Regions from separate parts of the Shigella dysenteriae genome, predicted to be linked through region 2. Evidence: predicted binding sites of a transcription regulator. Region 2 holds the regulator's gene; each other region holds the start of a gene.
The links. The regulator CRP, encoded in region 2, controls carbon source genes, mostly activating them, when cyclic AMP is high. The targets are predictions, from matches to a motif close to ATGTGANNNNNNTCACAT.

Region 1: the regulator CRP is predicted to act here: its motif matches at 5,209-5,226, upstream of bhsA (multiple stress resistance protein BhsA).
Region 3: the regulator CRP is predicted to act here: its motif matches at 3,499-3,516, upstream of ydfZ (putative selenium delivery protein YdfZ).

What each region holds. Positions count from the first base shown of each region.
Region 1 is NZ_CP055055.1:1,992,865-2,000,989, forward strand. It holds gene thiK (thiamine kinase) at 1-299, shown strand, start outside; gene nagZ (beta-N-acetylhexosaminidase) at 310-1,335, shown strand; gene ycfP (alpha/beta hydrolase YcfP) at 1,358-1,900, shown strand; gene ndh (NADH-quinone dehydrogenase) at 2,289-3,593, shown strand; gene HUZ68_RS09570 (glycine zipper 2TM domain-containing protein) at 3,820-4,359, shown strand; gene comR (TetR family copper-responsive transcriptional repressor ComR) at 4,421-5,053, opposite strand; gene bhsA (multiple stress resistance protein BhsA) at 5,294-5,551, shown strand; gene ldtC (L,D-transpeptidase LdtC) at 5,633-6,595, opposite strand; gene mfd (transcription-repair coupling factor) at 6,739-8,125, opposite strand, start outside.
Region 2 is NZ_CP055055.1:4,366,259-4,374,383, forward strand. It holds gene HUZ68_RS20950 (ABC transporter ATP-binding protein) at 1-970, shown strand, start outside; gene HUZ68_RS20955 (hydrolase) at 970-1,992, shown strand; gene HUZ68_RS20960 (YheU family protein) at 1,986-2,204, shown strand; gene HUZ68_RS20965 (phosphoribulokinase) at 2,258-3,127, shown strand; gene HUZ68_RS20970 (OsmC family protein) at 3,182-3,586, opposite strand; gene crp (cAMP-activated global transcriptional regulator CRP) at 3,888-4,520, shown strand; gene HUZ68_RS20980 (YccS/YhfK family putative transporter) at 4,571-6,661, shown strand; gene argD (bifunctional acetylornithine/succinyldiaminopimelate transaminase) at 6,728-7,948, opposite strand; gene pabA (aminodeoxychorismate synthase component 2) at 8,034-8,125, opposite strand, start outside.
Region 3 is NZ_CP055055.1:2,424,583-2,432,707, forward strand. It holds gene dcp (peptidyl-dipeptidase Dcp) at 1-1,767, opposite strand, end outside; gene ydfG (bifunctional NADP-dependent 3-hydroxy acid dehydrogenase/3-hydroxypropionate dehydrogenase YdfG) at 1,904-2,650, shown strand; gene rspR (DNA-binding transcriptional regulator rspR) at 2,739-3,425, shown strand; gene ydfZ (putative selenium delivery protein YdfZ) at 3,602-3,805, shown strand; gene HUZ68_RS11580 (mannitol dehydrogenase family protein) at 3,841-5,301, opposite strand; gene ydfJ (MHS family MFS transporter YdfJ) at 5,390-6,757, opposite strand; gene HUZ68_RS11590 (Zn-dependent oxidoreductase) at 6,815-7,834, opposite strand; gene rspA (starvation-sensing protein RspA) at 7,846-8,125, opposite strand, start outside.

The DNA of each region.
Region 1 (8,125 bases), 2.4 Mb from region 2:
TGCATAGCGCGTCAGGGTTAAAACTCATCGACTGGGAGTATGCAGGGGATGGTGATATCGCGCTGGAACTGGCGGCGGTGTGGGTGGAAAATACTGAACAGCACCGGCAATTGGTCAATGACTATGCCACTCGCGCGAAGATTTATCCGGCGCAATTATGGCGTCAGGTCAGGCGATGGTTTCCCTGGCTGCTGATGCTCAAAGCAGGGTGGTTTGAGTACCGCTGGCGACAAACCGGCGATCAACAATTTATCAGGCTGGCCGATGACACCTGGCGGCAGCTATTAATAAAACAATAAGGAGAGCAGTGTGGGTCCAGTAATGTTGGATGTCGAAGGTTACGAACTGGACGCGGAAGAGCGTGAAATACTGGCGCATCCGCTGGTGGGAGGGCTGATTCTCTTTACGCGAAACTATCATGATCCTGCCCAGTTGCGTGAACTGGTGCGCCAGATCCGCGCAGCATCGCGCAATCATCTGGTGGTGGCGGTAGATCAGGAAGGTGGACGCGTCCAGCGTTTTCGCGAAGGTTTTACCCGCTTGCCAGCGGCGCAATCATTCGCTGCGCTGTTGGGAATGGAAGAGGGCGGCAAACTGGCGCAAGAGGCGGGTTGGCTGATGGCCAGCGAAATGATCGCTATGGATATTGATATCAGCTTTGCGCCAGTGCTGGATGTAGGACATATCAGCGCGGCTATTGGCGAGCGTTCTTATCATGCCGACCCAGAAAAAGCCCTGGCAATCGCCAGTCGGTTTATTGATGGGATGCATGAAGCCGGAATGAAAACGACCGGGAAACACTTCCCAGGACACGGTGCAGTAACGGCAGACTCACACAAAGAGACGCCGTGCGATCCACGTCCGCAAGCGGAGATTCGTGCTAAAGATATGTCGGTCTTCAGTTCCTTAATCCGCAAAAATAAACTCGACGCCATAATGCCTGCACATGTGATCTACAGTGATGTTGATCCGCGTCCGGCGAGCGGTTCTCCCTACTGGCTGAAAACCGTTTTGCGTCAGGAACTGGGTTTTGACGGTGTAATTTTCTCTGACGATTTATCGATGGAAGGTGCCGCGATTATGGGCAGTTATGCCGAACGCGGGCAGGCATCACTGGACGCAGGTTGCGATATGATCCTGGTCTGCAATAATCGTAAAGGGGCCGTCAGCGTGTTAGATAATCTGTCACCGATCAAGGCAGAACGTGTTACACGTTTGTATCATAAAGGTTCATTTTCGCGACAGGAACTGATGGACTCGGCTCGCTGGAAAGCGATCAGCGCCCGTCTGAATCAGTTACATGAACGCTGGCAGGAAGAGAAAGCAGGTCACTAACCCTGGCTTATGTGAGGAAGCGATGATTATCTATTTACACGGTTTTGACTCTAACAGTCCGGGTAACCACGAGAAAGTCTTACAATTGCAGTTTATTGACCCGGATGTACGCTTGATAAGCTACAGTACGCGGCATCCGAAACATGATATGCAGCATCTGCTCAAAGAAGTGGACAAAATGTTGCAACTGAACGTCGACGAGCGTCCGCTGATTTGCGGCGTTGGTCTGGGCGGATACTGGGCGGAACGGATTGGTTTTCTTTGCGATATCCGCCAGGTGATCTTCAACCCTAATTTGTTCCCTTATGAGAACATGGAAGGCAAGATTGATCGCCCGGAAGAGTATGCCGATATTGCCACTAAGTGTGTGACCAACTTCCGCGAGAAGAATCGCGATCGTTGCCTGGTGATTTTGTCGCGTAATGATGAAGCGCTTAACAGCCAGCGGACATCTGAAGAGTTGCATCATTATTACGAGATTGTCTGGGACGAAGAGCAGACGCACAAATTCAAGAATATCTCCCCGCATTTACAGCGCATTAAAGCGTTCAAAACCCTCGGGTAAATGCCCTCGTCGCATCAGGTAACCTTGCCGGTACCTGATGCGCTCCGGATCCTGTGGGTCGGATAAGGCGTTTACGCCGCATCCGACAGTCGAGCATCAATGCCTGATGCGCCTCTTATCAGGCCTACCGAACACCCCTCACTCTATATCACTCTCACAAACTCGCTCAAATAATAAACAATAAACTCTGTTTTTTGATCTCACCCGGTAAAGTCGCCTATCTTTTCAGCAACAAAACTTGATTAACATCAATTTTGGTATGACCAATGCACCATTCATGTTATTCTCAATAGCGAAGAACATTTTCATTGCTGTAACCTGTTGTTAATTAAGAGCTATGTTAATAACCATTAATTAACAATTGGTTAATAAATTTAAGGGGGTCACGTTGACTACGCCATTGAAAAAAATTGTGATTGTCGGCGGCGGTGCTGGTGGGCTGGAAATGGCAACACAGCTGGGGCATAAGCTGGGACGCAAGAAAAAAGCCAAAATTACGCTGGTCGATCGTAACCACAGCCACCTGTGGAAACCGCTGCTGCACGAAGTGGCGACTGGCTCGCTTGATGAAGGCGTCGATGCGTTGAGCTATCTGGCCCATGCGCGCAATCATGGTTTCCAGTTCCAGCTGGGTTCCGTCATTGATATTGATCGTGAAGCGAAAACAATCACTATTGCAGAACTGCGCGATGAGAAAGGTGAACTGCTGGTTCCGGAACGTAAAATCGCCTATGACACCCTGGTAATGGCGCTGGGTAGCACCTCTAACGATTTCAATACGCCAGGTGTCAAAGAGAACTGCATTTTCCTCGATAACCCGCACCAGGCGCGTCGCTTTCACCAGGAGATGCTGAATCTCTTCCTGAAATACTCCGCCAACCTGGGCGCAAATGGCAAAGTGAACATTGCGATTGTCGGCGGCGGCGCGACGGGTGTAGAACTCTCCGCTGAATTGCACAACGCGGTCAAGCAACTGCACAGCTACGGTTACAAAGGCCTGACCAACGAAGCCCTGAACGTAACGCTGGTAGAAGCGGGAGAACGTATTTTGCCTGCATTACCGCCACGTATCTCTGCTGCGGCCCACAACGAGCTAACGAAACTTGGCGTTCGCGTGCTGACGCAAACCATGGTCACCAGTGCTGATGAAGGCGGCCTGCACACTAAAGATGGCGAATATATTGAGGCTGATCTGATGGTGTGGGCAGCCGGGATCAAAGCGCCAGACTTCCTGAAAGGTATCGGTGGTCTTGAAACTAACCGTATCAACCAGCTGGTGGTGGAACCGACGCTGCAAACCACCCGCGATCCAGACATTTACGCTATTGGCGACTGCGCGTCATGCCCGCGTCCGGAAGGGGGCTTTGTTCCGCCGCGTGCTCAGGCTGCACACCAGATGGCGACTTGCGCAATGAACAACATACTGGCGCAGATGAACGGTAAGCCGCTGAAAAATTATCAGTATAAAGATCATGGTTCGCTGGTATCGCTGTCGAACTTCTCCACCGTCGGTAGCCTGATGGGTAACCTGACGCGCGGCTCAATGATGATTGAAGGACGAATTGCGCGCTTTGTATATATCTCGCTATACCGAATGCATCAGATTGCGCTGCATGGTTACTTTAAAACCGGATTAATGATGCTGGTGGGGAGTATTAACCGCGTTATCCGTCCGCGTTTGAAGTTGCATTAATCGACGTACACTGGCGGATGTGGCATAAACGCCTCATCCGCCCTGGACAAATGGTACGAGCGGTAGGCCTGATAAGACGCGTTAAGCGTCGCATCAGGCATTCCTTCAGACTCCTCCGAATCCTTAAGTATTTCCAGCCATTCCCGCGCTTTTCATCTTCTGTCTGATAGCTGCTTTTCTCCTTCGCTTGCATGATTGGCATAACTGCAAAGAAGGAGGTGTTCCCGTGAATAAATCAATGTTGGCGGGTATCGGGATTGGTGTCGCAGCTGCGCTGGGCGTAGCGGCAGTGGCCAGTCTGAACGTGTTTGAACGGGGCCCGCAATACGCTCAGGTTGTTTCTGCAACCCCAATCAAGGAAACGGTTAAAACACCGCGTCAGGAGTGTCGCAACGTCACAGTGACCCATCGTCGACCGGTGCAGGATGAAAATCGCATTACCGGGTCGGTGCTCGGGGCTGTTGCTGGCGGCGTGATAGGGCATCAGTTTGGTGGTGGTCGTGGTAAAGATGTCGCCACTGTTGTGGGGGCGCTGGGTGGTGGATATGCCGGTAACCAGATCCAGGGCTCTCTCCAGGAAAGCGATACTTACACGACTACGCAACAGCGTTGTAAAACGGTGTATGACAAGTCAGAAAAAATGCTCGGTTATGATGTGACCTATAAGATTGGCGATCAGCAGGGCAAAATCCGCATGGACCGCGATCCGGGTACGCAGATCCCGCTAGATAGCAACGGGCAACTGATTTTGAATAACAAAGTATAACAAGGCTGTACTCTGCAATTTGGCCCCTCATTCGCTCAGGCTGAGGGGCTTTTTTTGCGACTTATTTCAGCAGTTCCGGCCATAAACGCAAAGTCGTTCGGGCAATCTGCATCAGTTTTTCCAGCGATGCACCTTCGCGTGCGCTGATCGACATCCCCTGAATAATACAATTAAGGAATTCTGCCAGATGCGTCACGTCACAGTGGGTCGGGATTTCCCCGCGCGCTTGTCGTTGACATAAAAACTGCTGCAAAGTGCGCTCTTGCATCGCATGGCGTGATTTCAACGTATTGGCGATATCTCCTGAATCTGGGGAGAGGGTGGTGCAGTTGTTGATCATGAAGCAGCCTGCCGGGGTGTCTTTGCTGGTAAAGCAGTTGGCGATGGCAGCAAAATAGTCAGCCAGCGCAGACTCCACGCTTTTCTCTTCACAAAACAGCTGTGCTTCATGCTTAGCGGCAAAACGATCGATATAGCGGTCGAGAACGGCACGAAATAACCCCTCTTTGTTGGTAAATTCCGCGTATAGCGTGGGCGCTTTGGCTCCGGTCGCTTCGACGAGGTCCGCAAGAGAAGTCGCTTCATAACCGTGTTGCCAGAACAATTTCATGGCCTTATCAAGCGCGGCATCCCTGTCGAACACTTTTGGGCGGCCACGGCTTTTTTTTACACATTGTGTTGAGTCAGTTGCCATGATGCCGTTGTACCTGGTGACTGTGAATGAAAGGTTATTATAAAAATAATCACCTCCGTTCACCAGTCCAGATCCCATAAAAATAATTGCTTTCTATTTAACTGAAATTTAAAGATTTTTAAATTAATTAATGATTGTTATAAAAAATATCTTGTATGTGATCCAGATCACATCTATCATTTAGTTATCGATCGTTAAGTAATTGCTTGCGACGTCATTCATCTGCATAAGGCCACTATTATGAAAAACGTAAAAACCCTCATCGCTGCGGCGATTTTAAGCTCCATGTCATTTGCCAGCTTTGCGGCTGTCGAAGTTCAGTCAACGCCAGAAGGCCAACAAAAAGTCGGTACAATCAGTGCTAACGCGGGGACAAATCTGGGATCGCTGGAAGAACAGCTGGCGCAAAAAGCGGATGAGATGGGCGCAAAATCTTTCCGTATTACTTCTGTAACCGGTCCGAATACCCTCCATGGAACAGCAGTAATTTATAAATAAGCATTAACCCTCATTAATGCCTGCTACTGCTGATTTTTTCCCCGCGACATGCCGTGTCGCGGGGATTTTTTTATCCAGGATTTACAGAGTTTGTGGGCTCACTTGATGACGGCGGACATCCACCGGCATCCCGGAACGGACATCCATCACATGTTGCATCACTTCAGCGTCAGTTTGTGCTGCATCTTTAAATGATTGCATTGCGCTATTCAGCGTAATTGGCAGCAGCTGCGGATCGTCATCAATCTTCTCTGACAGCGGCTGATGTACTTCAACCAGACGCGCACCGTTTGGTTCGGCAGAGACTTTTATCGGAGTGTTGATGATATTCACTTTGGTGCCTGGGGTGACCTGGCTAAAGAGTGTTTTGATATCGTCATCCCGCAGACGAATACAGCCAGAACTTACCCGCATGCCAATGCCGAAATCGGCGTTCGTACCATGAAGCAAATAAACGCCGCCATAGGCCGCCAGACGAATCGCATGATGGCCCATTGGGTTATCCGGTCCAGCCGGCACTACCGCAGGCAACTCAATTCCCTGTGCTTTATAACGGGCGCGGATGTTTGCCGTTGGCGTCCAGGTTGGGTTTGCACGTTTGTCTGAAACGGTGGTCACCATTGTCGGTGTCAGCGTGTCACCACCTAACTGACCAATACCTATTGGATACACGGTTACCGAATTTTTACCCGGCGGGTAGTAATAGAGACGCAGCTCCGCAATGTTGATCACAATGCCTTCGCGCGGCGCGTCTGGAAGTAGGGTTTGCAACGGGATCGTTAACACGCTGCCCGCGCGCGGTACGTAAGGATCAACGCCGGGGTTAGCCTGTAACAGAGCGAGAAAGCCGACGTTATATTTTTTGGCGATGGCTTCCAGAGAACCACCGTCATTTTCCACCACATGAAATTTGTTTTCGCCAACCAGACGACTGCCCGCTGGCGGCAGCGGCCAGGTGTTGGCTTTTGCCGGTAGCGCCAGCGCCACGGCAGCGGCGAACGTAAAAAACGTTAGCCAGCGAGAAAAACGCGTTTTGATCATCACCAAAAATCCATAATAAATATAAGGTTATTGTAATAAACAGATAAGCCTGAATTATGGATGGTGACAGTGTCGGATAGTGCAGGGAAGTGCAAAGAATTTGTAAATGTTGCAGATGGGGGCGCAGAAACGCCCCCGATTTACCATTAAGCGATCGCGTTCTCTTCCAGTTCACGCATAAACTGGCGTACCCATTCGATACGCGTTTTCCGCTCACTCAAATCCTGAATAAACTTCAGGCGCGTCGGACCATCAAGGCGGTAATGCTGCGGCTGTTTTTGCAGCAAACCAATCAACCAGGCCGGATTAACGTGATTCTTCTCGGCAAATTCGATCACGCCGCCTTTCTCATTACCTTCCAGCTTCCTGATCCCCAGTTTCTGCGCTTGCTGGCGCAGACGGGCAATATCCAGCAGGGTACGCGCCGGATCCGGCAGCAGGCCGAAGCGATCGATAAGCTCGACTTTGATCTCTTCCAGTTCGTTTTCCGTTTTGGCGCTGGCAATACGTTTGTAGAACGACAGACGCGTGTTCACGTCAGGGATGAAATCATCTGGCAATAGCGACGGCATCCGCAGCTCGACTTCTGTTTGCTGGCTGGTGAGATCTTCCAGCGACGGCTCGCGTCCGGCTTTCAGTGCATCGACGGCGTTTTCCAGCAACTCCATATACAGCGAGAAACCGATGGTTTCCATTGAGCCACTTTGTTCTTCGCCAAGCAGTTCACCCGCGCCGCGGATCTCCAGATCGTGCGTTGCCAGCGCAAAACCTGCACCGAGATCTTCCAGCGAGGCAATCGCTTCAAGACGTTTTTGTGCATCGGTAGTCATCGCTTTTGGATGCGGTGTCAGCAACCATGCATATGCCTGATGATGCGAACGTCCGACGCGACCGCGTAACTGGTGCAGCTGCGCCAGACCGAAGTGATCCGCGCGTTCAATGATAATGGTGTTGGCTGTCGGGATGTCGATCCCGGTTTCGATAATGGTTGTACAAACCAGCACGTTGAAACGTTGATGATGGAAATCATTCATCACCCGTTCCAGTTCGCGCTCGCGCATCTGCCCGTGACCGATGGCGATCCGCGCTTCTGGCACCAGTTCTGCCAGCCGTTCGGCGGCTTTCTGAATGTTTTCCACATCATTGTAGAGATAATAAACCTGTCCTCCGCGCAAAATTTCACGCAGGATCGCCTCCCGGACCACCAGGCTGTCATACTCACGGACAAAGGTTTTAACTGCCAGACGACGGGCGGGCGGCGTGGCGATAATCGACAGGTCACGCATTCCGCTCATTGCCATATTCAGCGTACGTGGGATCGGCGTTGCAGTAAGCGTCAGAATATCCACGTTCGCGCGCATCGCTTTAATGCGCTCTTTATGACGCACCCCGAAGCGGTGTTCTTCATCGACAATCAGCAGGCCTAAATCTTTAAACTTGACGTCACTTTGCAGCAGTTTGTGCGTACCGATCAGAATATCGATTTTCCCTTCCGCCACTTCCGCAAGGATTTGCGTCTGCTCTTTGGCGCTG
Region 2 (8,125 bases):
GGAAAAGGTCAGCGCAGGCTATGGCGATCGCATTATTCTCGACTCGATTAAACTGAATCTGGTCCCCGGTTCGCGCATTGGTCTGTTAGGCCGCAACGGCGCGGGTAAATCGACATTAATCAAACTGTTAGCCGGTGAACTTGCGCCAGTCAGTGGTGAAATAGGCCTGGCAAAAGGGATCAAGCTCGGCTACTTCGCCCAGCATCAACTTGAATACCTGCGCGCCGACGAATCGCCTATTCAACATCTGGCACGTTTAGCGCCGCAGGAACTGGAGCAAAAACTGCGTGACTACCTCGGCGGCTTTGGTTTCCAGGGCGATAAAGTAACCGAAGAAACGCGCCGCTTCTCCGGTGGGGAAAAAGCCCGCCTGGTGCTGGCATTAATTGTCTGGCAGCGGCCGAATCTGCTGCTGCTCGACGAACCGACTAACCACCTTGACCTCGACATGCGTCAGGCACTCACCGAAGCATTAATCGAGTTTGAAGGCGCGCTGGTTGTCGTTTCGCACGACCGTCATTTGCTGCGTTCCACCACTGACGACCTCTACCTGGTTCACGATCGTAAAGTCGAGCCGTTCGACGGCGATCTGGAAGATTATCAACAGTGGTTGAGCGACGTACAAAAGCAGGAAAACCAGACCGACGACGCGCCAAAAGAGAACGCGAACAGCGCCCAGGCACGTAAAGATCAGAAGCGTCGGGAAGCGGAGTTGCGTGCGCAAACCCAGCCACTGCGTAAAGAGATTGCCCGTCTGGAAAAAGAGATGGAGAAGCTGAACGCGCAACTGGCGCAGGCAGAAGAGAAACTCGGCGACAGCGAACTGTATGACCAGAGCCGTAAAGCGGAGTTGACCGCCTGCCTGCAACAGCAAGCCAGCGCCAAATCCGGCCTGGAAGAGTGCGAAATGGCATGGCTGGAAGCCCAGGAGCAGCTTGAGCAGATGTTGCTGGAAGGCCAAAGCAACTGATGGCGCAGATAACGACGACCGATGCCAATGAATTCAGCAGCAGTGCTGAATTCACCCCTATGCGCGGCTTTAGCAATTGTCATCTGCAAACCATGCTGCCGCGTCTGTTTCGTCGCAAGGTGAAATTCACCCCGTACTGGCAGCGGCTGGAGTTGCCCGACGGCGATTTTGTCGATCTCGCGTGGAGTGAAGCCCCTGCACAGGCACGGCATAAACCGCGTTTAGTGGTATTTCACGGGCTGGAAGGCAGTCTCAATAGCCCTTACGCCCACGGTCTGGTTGAGGCGGCGCAAAAGCGCGGCTGGCTGGGCGTGGTGATGCATTTTCGCGGATGCAGCGGTGAACCAAACCGTATGCACCGCATTTACCATTCGGGCGAAACCGAAGACGCCAGTTGGTTTTTACGCTGGCTGCAACGCGAATTTGGTCATGCGCCAACGGCTGCCGTCGGCTATTCGCTCGGCGGTAATATGCTGGCCTGTTTGCTGGCAAAGGAAGGCAATGATCTCCCGGTTGATGCGGCGGTGATTGTCTCTGCGCCGTTTATGCTGGAAGCCTGTAGCTATCATATGGAAAAGGGCTTTTCCCGCGTTTATCAGCGTTACTTGCTGAACCTGTTAAAAGCCAATGCCGCACGCAAGCTGGCTGCCTACCCCGGAACGCTGCCGATAAATCTCGCGCAATTAAAATCGGTACGTCGCATCCGTGAATTTGACGATCTCATCACCGCCAGGATTCACGGCTACGCTGACGCTATCGACTATTATCGTCAGTGTAGCGCCATGCCGATGCTGAACCGGATCGCCAAACCGACGCTGATTATTCACGCTAAAGACGATCCGTTTATGGATCATCAGGTGATCCCGAAACCGGAAAGTCTCCCCCCGCAGGTGGAGTATCAACTGACTGAACATGGCGGTCATGTTGGCTTTATTGGCGGTACATTACTTCATCCGCAAATGTGGCTGGAGTCACGCATTCCTGACTGGTTAACAACGTATCTGGAGGCGAAATCATGTTGATTCCGTGGCAAGACCTCTCCCCCGAAACGCTGGAAAATTTAATTGAAAGCTTTGTGTTACGTGAAGGCACCGATTATGGTGAACATGAGCGTACACTTGAACAGAAAGTCGCCGACGTCAAACGCCAGCTACAGTGCGGAGAAGCGGTGCTGGTATGGTCAGAGCTGCACGAAACGGTCAATATCATGCCGCGCAGTCAGTTTCGCGAATAACCTGCAACCGTCGGCGGACGAGATAATAATGATAGCTAAGTCATGGAGTTACTATGTCTGCCAAACATCCGGTCATTGCGGTAACAGGATCCAGCGGCGCGGGGACCACCACCACCAGCCTCGCGTTTCGTAAAATATTCGCCCAGTTAAATCTGCATGCAGCCGAGGTGGAAGGCGACAGTTTTCACCGTTACACCCGCCCGGAAATGGACATGGCGATCCGCAAAGCGCGCGACGCCGGGCGGCATATCAGCTACTTCGGCCCCGAAGCGAACGACTTCGGCCTGCTGGAACAAACCTTCATTGAATACGGTCAGAGCGGCAAAGGGAAATCTCGCAAATATCTGCATACCTACGATGAAGCCGTACCCTGGAATCAGGTACCGGGAACATTCACCCCCTGGCAACCTTTACCAGAACCCACTGATGTACTGTTTTATGAAGGTTTACACGGCGGCGTAGTCACGCCACAGCATAACGTTGCGCAGCATGTGGACTTACTGGTCGGCGTGGTGCCTATCGTTAACCTTGAGTGGATTCAAAAACTGATCCGCGACACCAGCGAGCGCGGGCACTCACGAGAAGCAGTGATGGACTCAGTAGTGCGTTCAATGGAAGACTATATCAACTACATCACACCGCAGTTTTCCCGCACCCATCTTAACTTCCAGCGCGTTCCCACCGTCGACACTTCAAACCCGTTCGCGGCAAAAGGTATCCCGTCGCTGGATGAAAGCTTTGTGGTGATCCATTTTCGTAATCTGGAAGGGATCGATTTCCCCTGGCTGCTGGCGATGTTGCAAGGCTCATTCATTTCCCACATCAATACGTTAGTGGTGCCCGGCGGCAAAATGGGTCTGGCAATGGAATTAATTATGCTGCCGCTGGTGCAACGATTGATGGAAGGAAAGAAAATCGAGTAACTCTGCTATTACGCCGGATAAAATACTATCCGGCTTCACAACGGGATAGTTAAATCACGCGGCAACCACTTCATACGAGTGAGTAATATTCACCGCTTTTTCCAGCATCAACGCCACTGAACAATATTTCTCGGCAGAGAGATCAACCGCACGCGCAACCGCTGCGTCTTTCAGGTCGCGACCGGTGACGATAAAATGTAGATTAATGTGCGTAAACAGGCGTGGTGCCTCTTCGCGGCGTTCAGAGGTCAATTTTACTTCACAATCGACCACATCCTGACGCCCTTTTTGCAGGATCGAAACCACATCGATGGCACTGCAACCACCCGCCGCCATCAACACCATTTCCATCGGACTTGGTGCTTTATCGCCTGAGTTGCCGTCCATTAAAATCTGATGACCAGAGGCGGATTCGCCCAGAAAAGTTAACCCTTCGACCCACTTCACTCGCGCTTGCATTTTTGCTACTCCACTGCGTCAATTTTCCTGACAGAGTACGCGTACTAACCAAATCGCGCAACGGAAGGCGACCTGGGTCATGCTGAAGCGAGACACCAGGAGACACAAAGCGAAAGCTATGCTAAAACAGTCAGGATGCTACAGTAATACATTGATGTACTGCATGTATGCAAAGGACGTCACATTACCGTGCAGTACAGTTGATAGCCCCTTCCCAGGTAGCGGGAAGCATATTTCGGCAATCCAGAGACAGCGGCGTTATCTGGCTCTGGAGAAAGCTTATAACAGAGGATAACCGCGCATGGTGCTTGGCAAACCGCAAACAGACCCGACTCTCGAATGGTTCTTGTCTCATTGCCACATTCATAAGTACCCATCCAAGAGCACGCTTATTCACCAGGGTGAAAAAGCGGAAACGCTGTACTACATCGTTAAAGGCTCTGTGGCAGTGCTGATCAAAGACGAAGAGGGTAAAGAAATGATCCTCTCCTATCTGAATCAGGGTGATTTTATTGGCGAACTGGGCCTGTTTGAAGAGGGCCAGGAACGTAGCGCATGGGTACGTGCGAAAACCGCCTGTGAAGTGGCTGAAATTTCGTACAAAAAATTTCGCCAATTGATTCAGGTAAACCCGGACATTCTGATGCGTCTGTCTGCACAGATGGCGCGTCGTCTGCAAGTCACTTCAGAGAAAGTAGGCAACCTGGCGTTCCTCGACGTGACGGGCCGCATTGCACAGACTCTGCTGAATCTGGCAAAACAACCAGACGCTATGACTCACCCGGACGGTATGCAAATCAAAATTACCCGTCAGGAAATCGGTCAGATTGTCGGCTGTTCTCGTGAAACCGTGGGACGCATTCTGAAGATGCTTGAAGATCAGAACCTGATCTCCGCACACGGTAAAACCATCGTCGTATACGGCACTCGTTAATCCCGTCGGAGTGGCGCGTTACCTGGTAGCGCGCCATTTTGTTTCCCCCGATGTGGCGCAGACTGATTTATCACCCCGATATCAACTATGCACTTCGACAAACGCTGGTGCTATGTTTGCCCGTGGCCGTTGGGTTAATGCTTGGCGAATTACGATTCGGTCTGCTCTTCTCTCTCGTTCCTGCCTGTTGCAATATTGCGGGCCTTGATACGCCTCATAAACGTTTTTTCAAACGCTTAATCATTGGTGCGTCGCTGTTTGCCACCTGTAGCTTACTGACACAGCTGCTACTGGCAAAAGATGTTCCCCTGCCCTTTTTGCTGACCGGATTAACGCTGGTACTTGGCGTCACTGCTGAGTTGGGGCCATTGCACGCAAAATTGCTTCCCGCATCGCTGCTGGCAGCCATTTTTACCCTCAGTCTGGCGGGATACATGCCGGTCTGGGAACCGTTGCTCATCTATGCGTTGGGCACTCTCTGGTACGGATTGTTTAACTGGTTTTGGTTCTGGATCTGGCGCGAACAACCGCTGCGCGAGTCACTAAGTCTGCTGTACCGTGAACTGGCAGATTATTGTGAAGCCAAATACAGCCTGCTTACCCAGCACACCGACCCTGAAAAAGCGCTGCCGCCGCTGCTGGTGCGCCAGCAAAAAGCGGTCGATCTAATTACCCAGTGCTATCAGCAAATGCATATGCTTTCCGCGCAAAATAATACTGATTACAAGCGGATGCTGCGTATTTTCCAGGAGGCGCTGGATTTACAGGAACATATTTCGGTCAGTTTGCATCAGCCGGAAGAGGTGCAAAAGCTGGTCGAGCGTAGCCATGCGGAAGAAGTTATCCGCTGGAATGCGCAAACCGTCGCCGCTCGCCTGCGCGTGCTGGCTGATGACATTCTTTACCATCGCCTGCCAACGCGTTTTACGATGGAAAAGCAAATTGGCGCACTGGAAAAAATCGCCCGCCAGCATCCGGATAATCCGGTTGGGCAATTCTGCTACTGGCATTTCAGCCGCATCGCCCGCGTGCTGCGCACCCAAAAACCGCTCTATGCCCGTGACTTACTGGCCGATAAACAGCGGCGAATGCCGTTACTTCCGGCGCTGAAAAGTTATCTGTCACTAAAGTCTCCGGCGCTACGCAATGCCGGACGACTCAGTGTGATGTTAAGCGTTGCCAGCCTGATGGGCACCGCGCTGCATCTGCCGAAGTCGTACTGGATCCTGATGACGGTATTGCTGGTGACGCAAAATGGCTATGGTGCAACCCGTCTGAGGATTGTGAATCGCTCCGTGGGAACCGTGGTCGGGTTAATCATTGCGGGCGTGGCGCTGCACTTTAAAATTCCCGAAGGTTACACCCTGACCTTGATGCTGATTACCACCCTTGCCAGCTACCTGATATTGCGCAAAAACTACGGCTGGGCGACGGTCGGTTTTACTATTACCGCAGTGTATACCCTGCAACTGTTGTGGCTGAACGGTGAGCAGTACATCCTTCCGCGTCTTATCGATACCATTATTGGTTGTTTAATTGCTTTCGGTGGTACCGTCTGGCTGTGGCCGCAGTGGCAGAGCGGGTTATTGCGTAAAAACGCCCATGACGCTTTAGAAGCCTATCAGGAAGCGATTCGCTTGATTCTGAGCGAGGATCCGCAACCTACGCCACTGGCCTGGCAGCGAATGCGGGTAAATCAGGCACATAACACTCTGTATAACTCATTGAATCAGGCGATGCAGGAACCAGCGTTCAACAGCCATTATCTGGCAGATATGAAACTGTGGGTAACGCACAGCCAGTTTATTGTTGAGCATATTAATGCCATGACCACGCTGGCGCGGGAACACCGGGCATTGCCACCTGAACTGGCACAAGAGTATTTACAGTCTTGTGAAATCGCCATTCAGCGTTGTCAGCAGCGACTGGAGTATGACGAACCGGGTAGTTCTGGCGATGCCAATATCATGGATGCGCCGGAGATGCAGCCGCACGAAGGCGCGGCAGGTACGCTGGAGCAGCATTTACAGCGGGTTATTGGTCATCTGAACACCATGCACACCATTTCGTCGATGGCATGGCGTCAGCGACCGCATCACGGGATTTGGCTGAGTCGCAAGTTGCGGGATTCGAAGGCGTAATGCAGGCTAAACCATCGGATAAGGCATTCACGCCGCATCCGACATCTTTTGCCTGATGCTTCGTATTTACGCCCCAACCACCTTCGCCACCGCGTGGGCGAAACGTTGCATCCCTTCATCGATATCCGCATCTTCCACCACCAGCGACGGTGCAAAACGCATCACATCCGGTCCGGCATTCAGCACCATTACGCCAGCCCCTGCGCCCGCATACAGGAAATCACGCGCCCGACCTTTGAACTGTGGCTTAAGCTCCGCGCCAATCAACAGCCCCATACCGCGAATATCGCTAAACACATCGTACTGCTGATCGATCTTCTGCAGATGGTCAACAAAACGCTGGCGTTTCGCCTGAATGCCTTCCAGCACTTCAGGGGTATTGATGATATCAAACGCCGCGCCCGCTACTGCACAGGACAGAGGATTACCGCCGTAGGTGGAACCGTGAGAACCAGGATGAAATGCAGAAGCAATTTCTGCCGTGGTCAGCATGGCGCTAATCGGGAAGCCGCCGCCTAACGCTTTCGCAGAGGTCAGAATATCCGGCGTCACGCCGTAGTGCATGTAAGCAAACAAATCGCCGGTCCGCCCCATCCCGCACTGTACTTCATCAAACACCAATAATGCCTGATGTTGATCGCACAGCTCGCGCAAGCCCTGCAAAAACTCTGGCGTCGCTGCCGTCACACCGCCCTCGCCCTGGATCGGCTCAACCACCACCGCACAGGTGTGATCATCCATCACCGCTTTCACTGCGTGGAGATCGTTAAAAGGAACGTGGATGATGTCTGCCGGTTTTGGCCCAAAGCCGTCGGAATATTTTGGCTGCCCGCCCACCGAGACGGTAAACAGCGAGCGACCATGAAAAGCGTTATGGAAGGCAATAATTTTGGTTTTGAACGGACTATGACGCACACAGGCGTAATGGCGTGCCAGTTTAAAGGCGGTTTCGTTAGCTTCCGTGCCGGAGTTCATAAACACCACGCGTTCGGCAAACGTCGCCTCAATCAGTTTGCGCCCAAGACGCAGCGCCGGTTCATTGGTGAAAACGTTACTGATATGCCACAGAGTTTCGCCCTGGGTTTTTAACGCGTTCACCAGCGCAGGATGGCAATGGCCCAACGCCGTAACTGCAATGCCACCCGCGAAATCGACATACTCCTTGCCTTGCTGATCCCAGATTCGGCTGCCCTGACCTTTTACCGGAATGAACTCTGCCGGAGCATAAATCGGCAGGATCACTTCATCGAAAGTCGCGCGTGTAATTGCTGTTTGTTCAATTGCCATCTCATGATCACCCTGTTACGCATAAATAAATGTGAAATTATAATCACAAAATATGCATAAAAAATCATTGAATGGCAATCAGAAATCAGCGATGCAGGAAATTAGCCAGCAGTTGATGTCCTTGTTCGCTAAGAATACTTTCTGGATGGAACTGCACACCTTCCAGATCCCACTGGC
Region 3 (8,125 bases), 1.9 Mb from region 2:
AGGAAGATCCATATTTTCCGCCACCAGCGCCCGCAATTCGAAATCATCGACATCCTGCATTGCTTCGTTTTCTTCCAGGCAATGCCAGCGCATATCGAGAAGTGCGGCGCTAAGCAGTTCGCTCATCTCATACCCTTTGTTGAACAGGCTGGCATTACGCATTTTCTGTTGCAGTTCGTCAGGCATTGCTGCCCCGCTCTGATAATGCCGGGCGTAGCGAGCGAATACCTGCGGATGCGTTGCCCAGTGTTCGTTGATCTGCGACGGAAATTCGACAAAATCACGCGGCGTGTTGGTGCCGGAGAGCGTGGCATAACGCTGGCGGGCAAAAAGGCCGTGCAGCGTATGACCAAATTCATGGAATAAGGTTATGACATCATCCCAGAGTAACAACGCAGGCTCACCGGCAGCGGGTTTCTGATAATTGCAGACGTTATAAATTACCGGATGCGTTTCATTAAGCGTTGATTGCTCAACAAAATTGCCCATCCATGCACCGCCGCTTTTTGAATCACGGGCGAAGAAATCACCGTAAAATAACGCCAGCCCCACGCCATTATGATCAAAAATTTCCCACACCCGAACGTCAGGATGGTAGACAGGAATATCAAAACGTTCGACAAACTTAATACCGAAGAGCTGATTCGCGGTCCAGAATACACCTTCATTCAACACCGTGTTTAATTCAAAATATGGCTTGAGCTGCGCCTCATCAAGATCAAATTTCTCCCGCCGGACCTGTTCGGCATAAAATGCCCAGTCCCACGGCTGCGCGCTAAACCCGCCCTGCTGCTTATCAATAACCGCCTGTATGGAGGCTAATTCATCGCTCGCACGTTGACGCGCCGCTGGAACAATTTCCCGCATAAAGTTGAGTGCTGCTTCAGGTGTTTTTGCCATCTGATCGGCGATTTTCCATGCGGCATAATGAGGAAAACCGAGTAATGTAGCCTGTTGTGCACGGATCTCCACCAGACGTTGAATGATAGCGCGGGTATCATTGGCATCATTTTTTTCCGCTCGCGTCCAGCCCGCAATAAACAGTTTTTCACGCGTCGCACGATCGCGCATTTCGGCAAGCGCCGGTTGTTGGGTGGTATTCAGCAGCGGAATCAGCCATTTGTTATCCAGACCTTTCTCGCGAGCCGCCTCTGCCGCCAGCGCAATCTCTTGCTCACTCATTCCTGCCAGTTGCGCGATATCGTTCACAACCAGACCGCCGGATTTATTTGCTGCCAGTAATCGCTGGTTAAACTGGCTGGTCAGGGTCGCAGCTTCTGTATTCAGTACTTTTAATTTTGCTTTATCAGCATGCGCAAGCTTGGCTCCGGCAAGGACAAAACGTTGATGAATCACCTCCACCAGGCGGATGGATTCACTATCAAGCCCCAGAGATTCACGGCGTTGCCAGACAGCATCTACCCGCGCGAATAATTCACCATTCAGATAGATATCATTAGCCAGTTCCGCCAGTTCAGCGGAAAACTGCTCGTCAAGACGCTGTAATTCATCATTGGTATGCGCCGCAGTCATCGCAAAAAAGACGCTGGTAACGCGGGTAAGTAATTCTCCGCTTTGTTCCAGTGCCAGAATAGTATTGTTGAAATCAGGTGTTTGCGGGTTAAGCGCGATGGCAGCAATTTCTGCCCGCTTTTGCAGCATTCCCTCATCGAATGCCGGGCGATAGTGATGATTGGCAATTTGATCAAAATGGGGAGCCAGATACGGCAGTGTGCTTTGCACAAGGAAAGGATTCATTGTTGTCATTTTCTTCTCCTGAACGCGAGGTGTTCCATAGCGTAGGCTTACTGATAACGGAGTGCAATCTTGCAAACCAGTATTACCCGCTCTTAAGCATCACGTGCTATGTTATTGACACACAAAAGCGTTGAGGAACAGTGAGATGATCGTTTTAGTAACTGGAGCAACGGCAGGTTTTGGTGAATGCATTACTCGTCGTTTTATTCAACAAGGGCATAAAGTTATCGCCACTGGCCGTCGCCAGGAACGGTTGCAGGAGTTAAAAGACGAACTGGGAGATAATCTGTACATCGCCCAACTGGACGTTCGCAACCGCGCCGCTATTGAAGAGATGCTGGCATCGCTCCCTGCCGAGTGGAGCAATATTGATATCCTGGTAAATAATGCCGGCCTGGCGTTGGGCATGGAGCCTGCGCATAAAGCCAGCGTTGAAGACTGGGAAACGATGATTGATACCAACAATAAAGGCCTGGTATATATGACGCGCGCCGTCTTACCGGGTATGGTTGAACGTAATCATGGTCATATTATTAACATTGGCTCAACGGCAGGTAGCTGGCCGTATGCCGGTGGTAACGTTTACGGTGCGACGAAAGCGTTTGTTCGTCAGTTTAGCCTGAATCTGCGTACGGATCTGCATGGTACGGCGGTGCGCGTCACCGACATCGAACCGGGTCTGGTGGGTGGCACCGAGTTTTCCAATGTCCGCTTTAAAGGCGATGACGGTAAAGCGGAAAAAACCTATCAAAATACCGTTGCATTGACGCCAGAGGATGTCAGCGAAGCCGTCTGGTGGGTGTCAACGCTGCCTGCTCACGTCAATATCAATACCCTGGAAATGATGCCGGTTACCCAAAGCTATGCCGGACTGAATGTCCACCGTCAGTAATTTTTATACCCGGCTTAACTGCCGGGTTATTGCTTGTCACAAAAAAGTGGTAGACTCATGCAGTTAACTCACTCACAAGCAAGAACGAATGACCGTCGAAACGCAACTTAATCCCACACAGCCTGTCAATCAGCAGATTTATCGTATCCTTCGTCGCGACATTGTCCATTGCCTGATTGCTCCAGGCACACCGTTGTCGGAAAAAGAAGTTTCTGTTCGTTTCAATGTGTCACGCCAGCCGGTTCGTGAAGCCTTTATTAAACTGGCGGAAAACGGCCTGATTCAAATTCGTCCGCAGCGTGGCAGCTACGTCAACAAAATTTCCATGGCCCAGGTGCGCAACGGCAGTTTTATCCGTCAGGCCATTGAGTGCGCGGTGGCGCGTCGGGCGGCGAGCATGATTACCGAAAGCCAGTGCTACCAACTGGAACAAAATCTTCACCAGCAACGCATTGCCATTGAGCGCAAGCAACTGGATGATTTTTTTGAACTTGATGACAACTTCCATCAACTCTTGACGCAGATTGCCGACTGTCAACTGGCGTGGGATACCATTGAGAACCTGAAAGCAACCGTTGATCGCGTGCGCTATATGAGTTTCGACCACGTTTCTCCACCAGAAATGCTGTTACGCCAGCATCTTGATATTTTCTCTGCCCTGCAAAAACGTGATGGCGATGCGGTAGAACGTGCAATGACGCAACATTTGCAGGAAATCAGCGAATCCGTGCGCCAGATCCGCCAGGAAAATAGCGACTGGTTTAGCGAAGAGTAATTCATTTCCTCTCATCCCATCCGGGATGAGAGTCTTTACCCCCGCCTTATGGCTCATGCATGCATCAAAAAAGATGTGAGCTTGATCAAAAACAAAAAATATTTCACTCGACAGGAGTATTTATATTGCGCCCGTTACGTGGGCTTCGACTGTAAATCAGAAAGGAGAAAACACCTATGACGACCTACGATCGTAACCGTAACGCAATCACCACTGGCAGCCGTGTTATGGTTAGCGGCACCGGTCACACTGGCAAGATCCTGTCGATTGATACTGAAGGTCTGACCGCTGAGCAAATCCGCCGCGGAAAAACCGTAGTTGTTGAAGGTTGTGAAGAGAAACTGGCACCACTGGACCTGATTCGTCTCGGCATGAACTAAGCGTGTGAATGCCGCCGATGGCGGCATTGCTTTTTTTACTTCACGGAATATTTTGCCACGGTCGCTTTCGCGCCATGCGCTAATAAAGACAAGTACGCTTCCGTCACTTTTGCAGTAAACAAGCTATTGTCTGGCAAATCACCACCAAAAATCGCCTTAATCGCCAGCAATGACTGGACGCGCGCTTTCCCTTCGGCACTACTTTGTACAGCCTTCTGAATAACAGGTAACAGTGGGTCACTGATTTCTATCGGATTTCCCTGTTCATCAACACCACCGACATAACGCATCCAACCCGCGACGCCCAGCGCCAGCAGATCGAACTTGCTGTCATGCGCCAGATGCCAGCGAACAGAATCCAACATCCGCTGTGGCAATTTCTGGCTGCCATCCATCGCAATCTGCCAGGTTCGATGACGTAACGCCGGGTTGCTATAGCGTTCAATTAATCGGTTAGCGTAATCTTGCAAATCAACGCCCTGCACTTTCAGCGTCGGCGCTTGTTCCTGCAACATCAAGCCATACGCCGCATAACGATAATGTTCATCTTCCATACAGTCATTAATGTGCTGATATCCGGCAAGATAACCCAAATACGCCAGGAATGAATGACTGCCGTTGAGCATGCGCAACTTCATCTCTTCATAAGGCAGTACATCGCTAACCAGTTCGGCTCCCGCTTTTTCCCATTCCGGACGTCCGGCAACAAAATTATCTTCGATTACCCACTGGCGGAAAGGTTCACAGGCAACGCCAGCAGGATCGCGCACACCGGTAAGCTGTTCGATTTTCGCCAGCGTATCCTCTGTCACTGCGGGCACAATACGGTCCACCATTGTTGATGGGAAAGTCACGTTATCTTCGATCCATTGTGCCAGTTTTACATCAACGGCTTGCGCGTAGGAAGTGACAACGTCACGCATAACATGACCGTTTTCTGGCATGTTGTCACATGACATGACGGTAAATGCGGGAAGTCCTGCCGCTTTACGGCGAGCCAGCGCCTCAACAATCACCCCTGTTGCTGTTTTCGGCTGGTGGGGATTTTGCACGTCGGCAGCGACCATCGGGTGATCGAGCATTAACTGTCCGGTCGCCGGAGAGTGGAAATACCCTTTTTCGGTGATTGTCAGAGAGACAATCGCGATTTGCGGTTCACACATCGCAGCCAACACGGTTTCTAAGCCATCTATCTGTACGTGCAAGGCTTTTTTAACGACGCCAACGACGCGAGCCGTCCACGCATCGGCCGACATTTCCGCAACGGTATAAAGATTATCTTGCTGTTGTAAATCGGCAATTTGCTGTTCGCCACCGATTAAGTTGACCTCATAATATCCCCAGTCACTGAAATGTTCTGTAGCAAGAATATCGGCATACACGCCCTGATGCGCACGGTGAAATGCACCAAAGCCTAAATGAACAATTCTTGGGGCCAGGTTATTACGATCATAAACAGGGAGTGTCGCTTTTGCTGATAACAAATTATTTCCCATAACAATTCCTTAAATTTAAATATGGCAAGCTACATGTTTTGTTATATGGATAAAAATCCCCTCTCCGGTAAGAGAAGGGATTGAGGATTTACAGACTTCTGGAAGGTTGCGCAGCTCTTACAACACGCGGTTGATCTTCCGCAGCGTCTTCCAGCGCACTTAAATCACGGTCTTTCACTTCTGGCATTTTCAGCGCAGAGATTAAACCAATCACTGAATATGCCATGATCATAATGGCGATTGGATACCAGGATTCCGTCATGGTGCAGAAAATACCTGCCAGGATAGGACCAAAACCGGAAGCGATAAGACCACCAATTTCTTTTGAAATAGCCATCCGGGTAAAGCGGTTTTTACAGCCGAACATTTCTGCCATGGTAATGTTTTCCAGAGCAAATAATCCCAGCACCGCACAGTTATGAATCACAATCAGTGCAACCATAATGGTGCTCGGGGCATAGCTTTTATCTACGATGATAGAAAGCATTGGCCATGCCAGCACAATCGCGGAGGTATTCATAATAATATACGGGATCCGGCGACCAATTTTATCGGATAACCAACCAAGGAACGGAATGGTCATAAAGCCGAGAATCGAACTGATCATCAATGCATCTGTTGGAATTGCTTTGTTAAACAATAACGTCTGTACTAAATAGCCTGCAAGGAAAGTCTGAATTAACCCGGAGTTACCTGCCTGACCAAAACGCAGTCCTGTTGCCAGCCAGAAGGATTTGCTCTGGAACATGCTACCAGCAGGTGCAGGTTTTGCTGTCGGTTGGTTGCTGTCGTTAACTTTCTCAAAGACCGGGCTTTCTTTCAGATTCATACGCAACCAGATAGCAAAGACCATCACGACAACGCTCGCCAGGAACGGTATACGCCATCCCCACGCCAGCAGTTCCTCTTTACTGAGAATGAAGAACATAAAGGCCCAGATTGCCGTTGCGCTCAAGGTTCCGCAGTTAGTTCCCATAGCTACAAATGAGGAGATAATTCCGCGCTTACCTTTTGGCGCATATTCCGCCAGCATCGTACCGGCACCGGAAATTTCCGCACCTGCACCCAACCCCTGAATAATACGCAGCGTCACCAGCAAGATGGGTGCAAAAACACCAATCTGTGCATAGGTCGGTAACACTCCAATTAAGGTGGTACAGATCCCCATCATGGTGATGGTAATAAAGAGCACTTTTTTACGCCCTATTCTGTCGCCCATTTTGCCGAAAATAAATGCTCCGACAATACGCGCCACATAACCTGCACCGTAGGTTCCCATTGCCAAAATTAACGCCATTGCCGTTGATGATTCAGGAAAAAATATTTCATGAAACACTAACGCTGCGCCGAGCGAATATAACTGGAAATCCATAAATTCAAGCGCAGTGCCCAGCCATCCCGATACTGCTGCTTTCACCAAATCCTTAGTGCTTCTTTCGTGTTTTTCTATTGTCATAATGGTTATCTCTAAAAAAGAGGTAAGATGCGTACTACTTACTCGCCGTTATTGGTATTATTCAGAAAAAGTGAGTAAGACTTTGCAGCAATGTTTTTGATCCTGTTCAAATAAACTAATGGCATCAGCAACATGCTGGAAATCAAACGTATGGGTAATTAATTTTTCTGGTTTAATTAACCCTTTACTTAACCAGTCGATAACGACCGGAAATTTATTTGCATTTAAGCGTGAAGAGAAAATAGAGAGTTCTTTTCCGGTAATTCCTTGCTGAATCACTTCAGAAGGTTCACTGGAGAAGCCCATCAATACAATACGTGCCGCTGGAGAAGCCAGCGTTACGGCCTCTTTCAGGATAGAAGGATGACAAGCCGCATCAATAATTAATGTCGGCTTGATGCCTTTTTCAGTGAAAATCTCGCCAAGCGGTGTCTGGCTGTTATTAATCGCCCAGTCAGCCCCGCTCTCTTTCGCTTTTTCCAGTCGTTCATCAATGCGATCGGCAACAATAACATTTTTAACGTTATAGACGCCTTTTAATACCTGAACGATCGTCAGGCCGATTGGACCGGCACCATAAACCAGAACGGTATCATTTTCTGTCGGTTGACCATGACCGGTTACGTTAGCCGCAATGGTAAAAGGTTCGATCATCACCGCATATTGATCGGCCACTGCTTCAGGAATTTTCCACGCATTTTTTGCCGGAACCACAGCATATTCACTGAAACCACCGTCAACGTGCACACCTAATACAGCGAGTGTCGTACAAACGTTCGGCTTACCTATAGAGCACGGATAGCAATGACCACAGCTGACCACCGGATCGACAGCAACACGTTCACCGACTCTGGCGCTTTCCACACCTTCACCCACCGCATCAATGACGCCAAAGAATTCATGACCAATGACGCGCGGATATTTCGCAAAAGGATTATGCCCACGATAAATATGGCTATCTGAACCACAAATTCCGGCAAGTTTCACTTTTACTCGTACTTCACCCGCTGACGGGGTGGGTATTTCACGTTCGACAATCGCCAGTTGATTCGGTTTTTCAATTAATATGCTTTTCATTATCTTACTCCTTACCAGTTCCACAGCGTGCCATCTTCCAGACGTGCGACTGGTAGATAAGCAGGTTCATAGGGGTATTTCGCCGCCAGCTTTTCATCGAATTCGATGCCAAGACCCGGTTTGTCTCCCGGATGCATATAGCCGTTATCGAAAGTCCAGTTGTGCGGGAAGACTTCGAGCATTTGTTCGGAATAACCCATGTATTCCTGGACACCGAAATTGGGGACCCACAGATCAAAGTGCAGCGCCGCAGCCATGCAGACTGGTGACAAATCGGAAGGACCGTGTGAG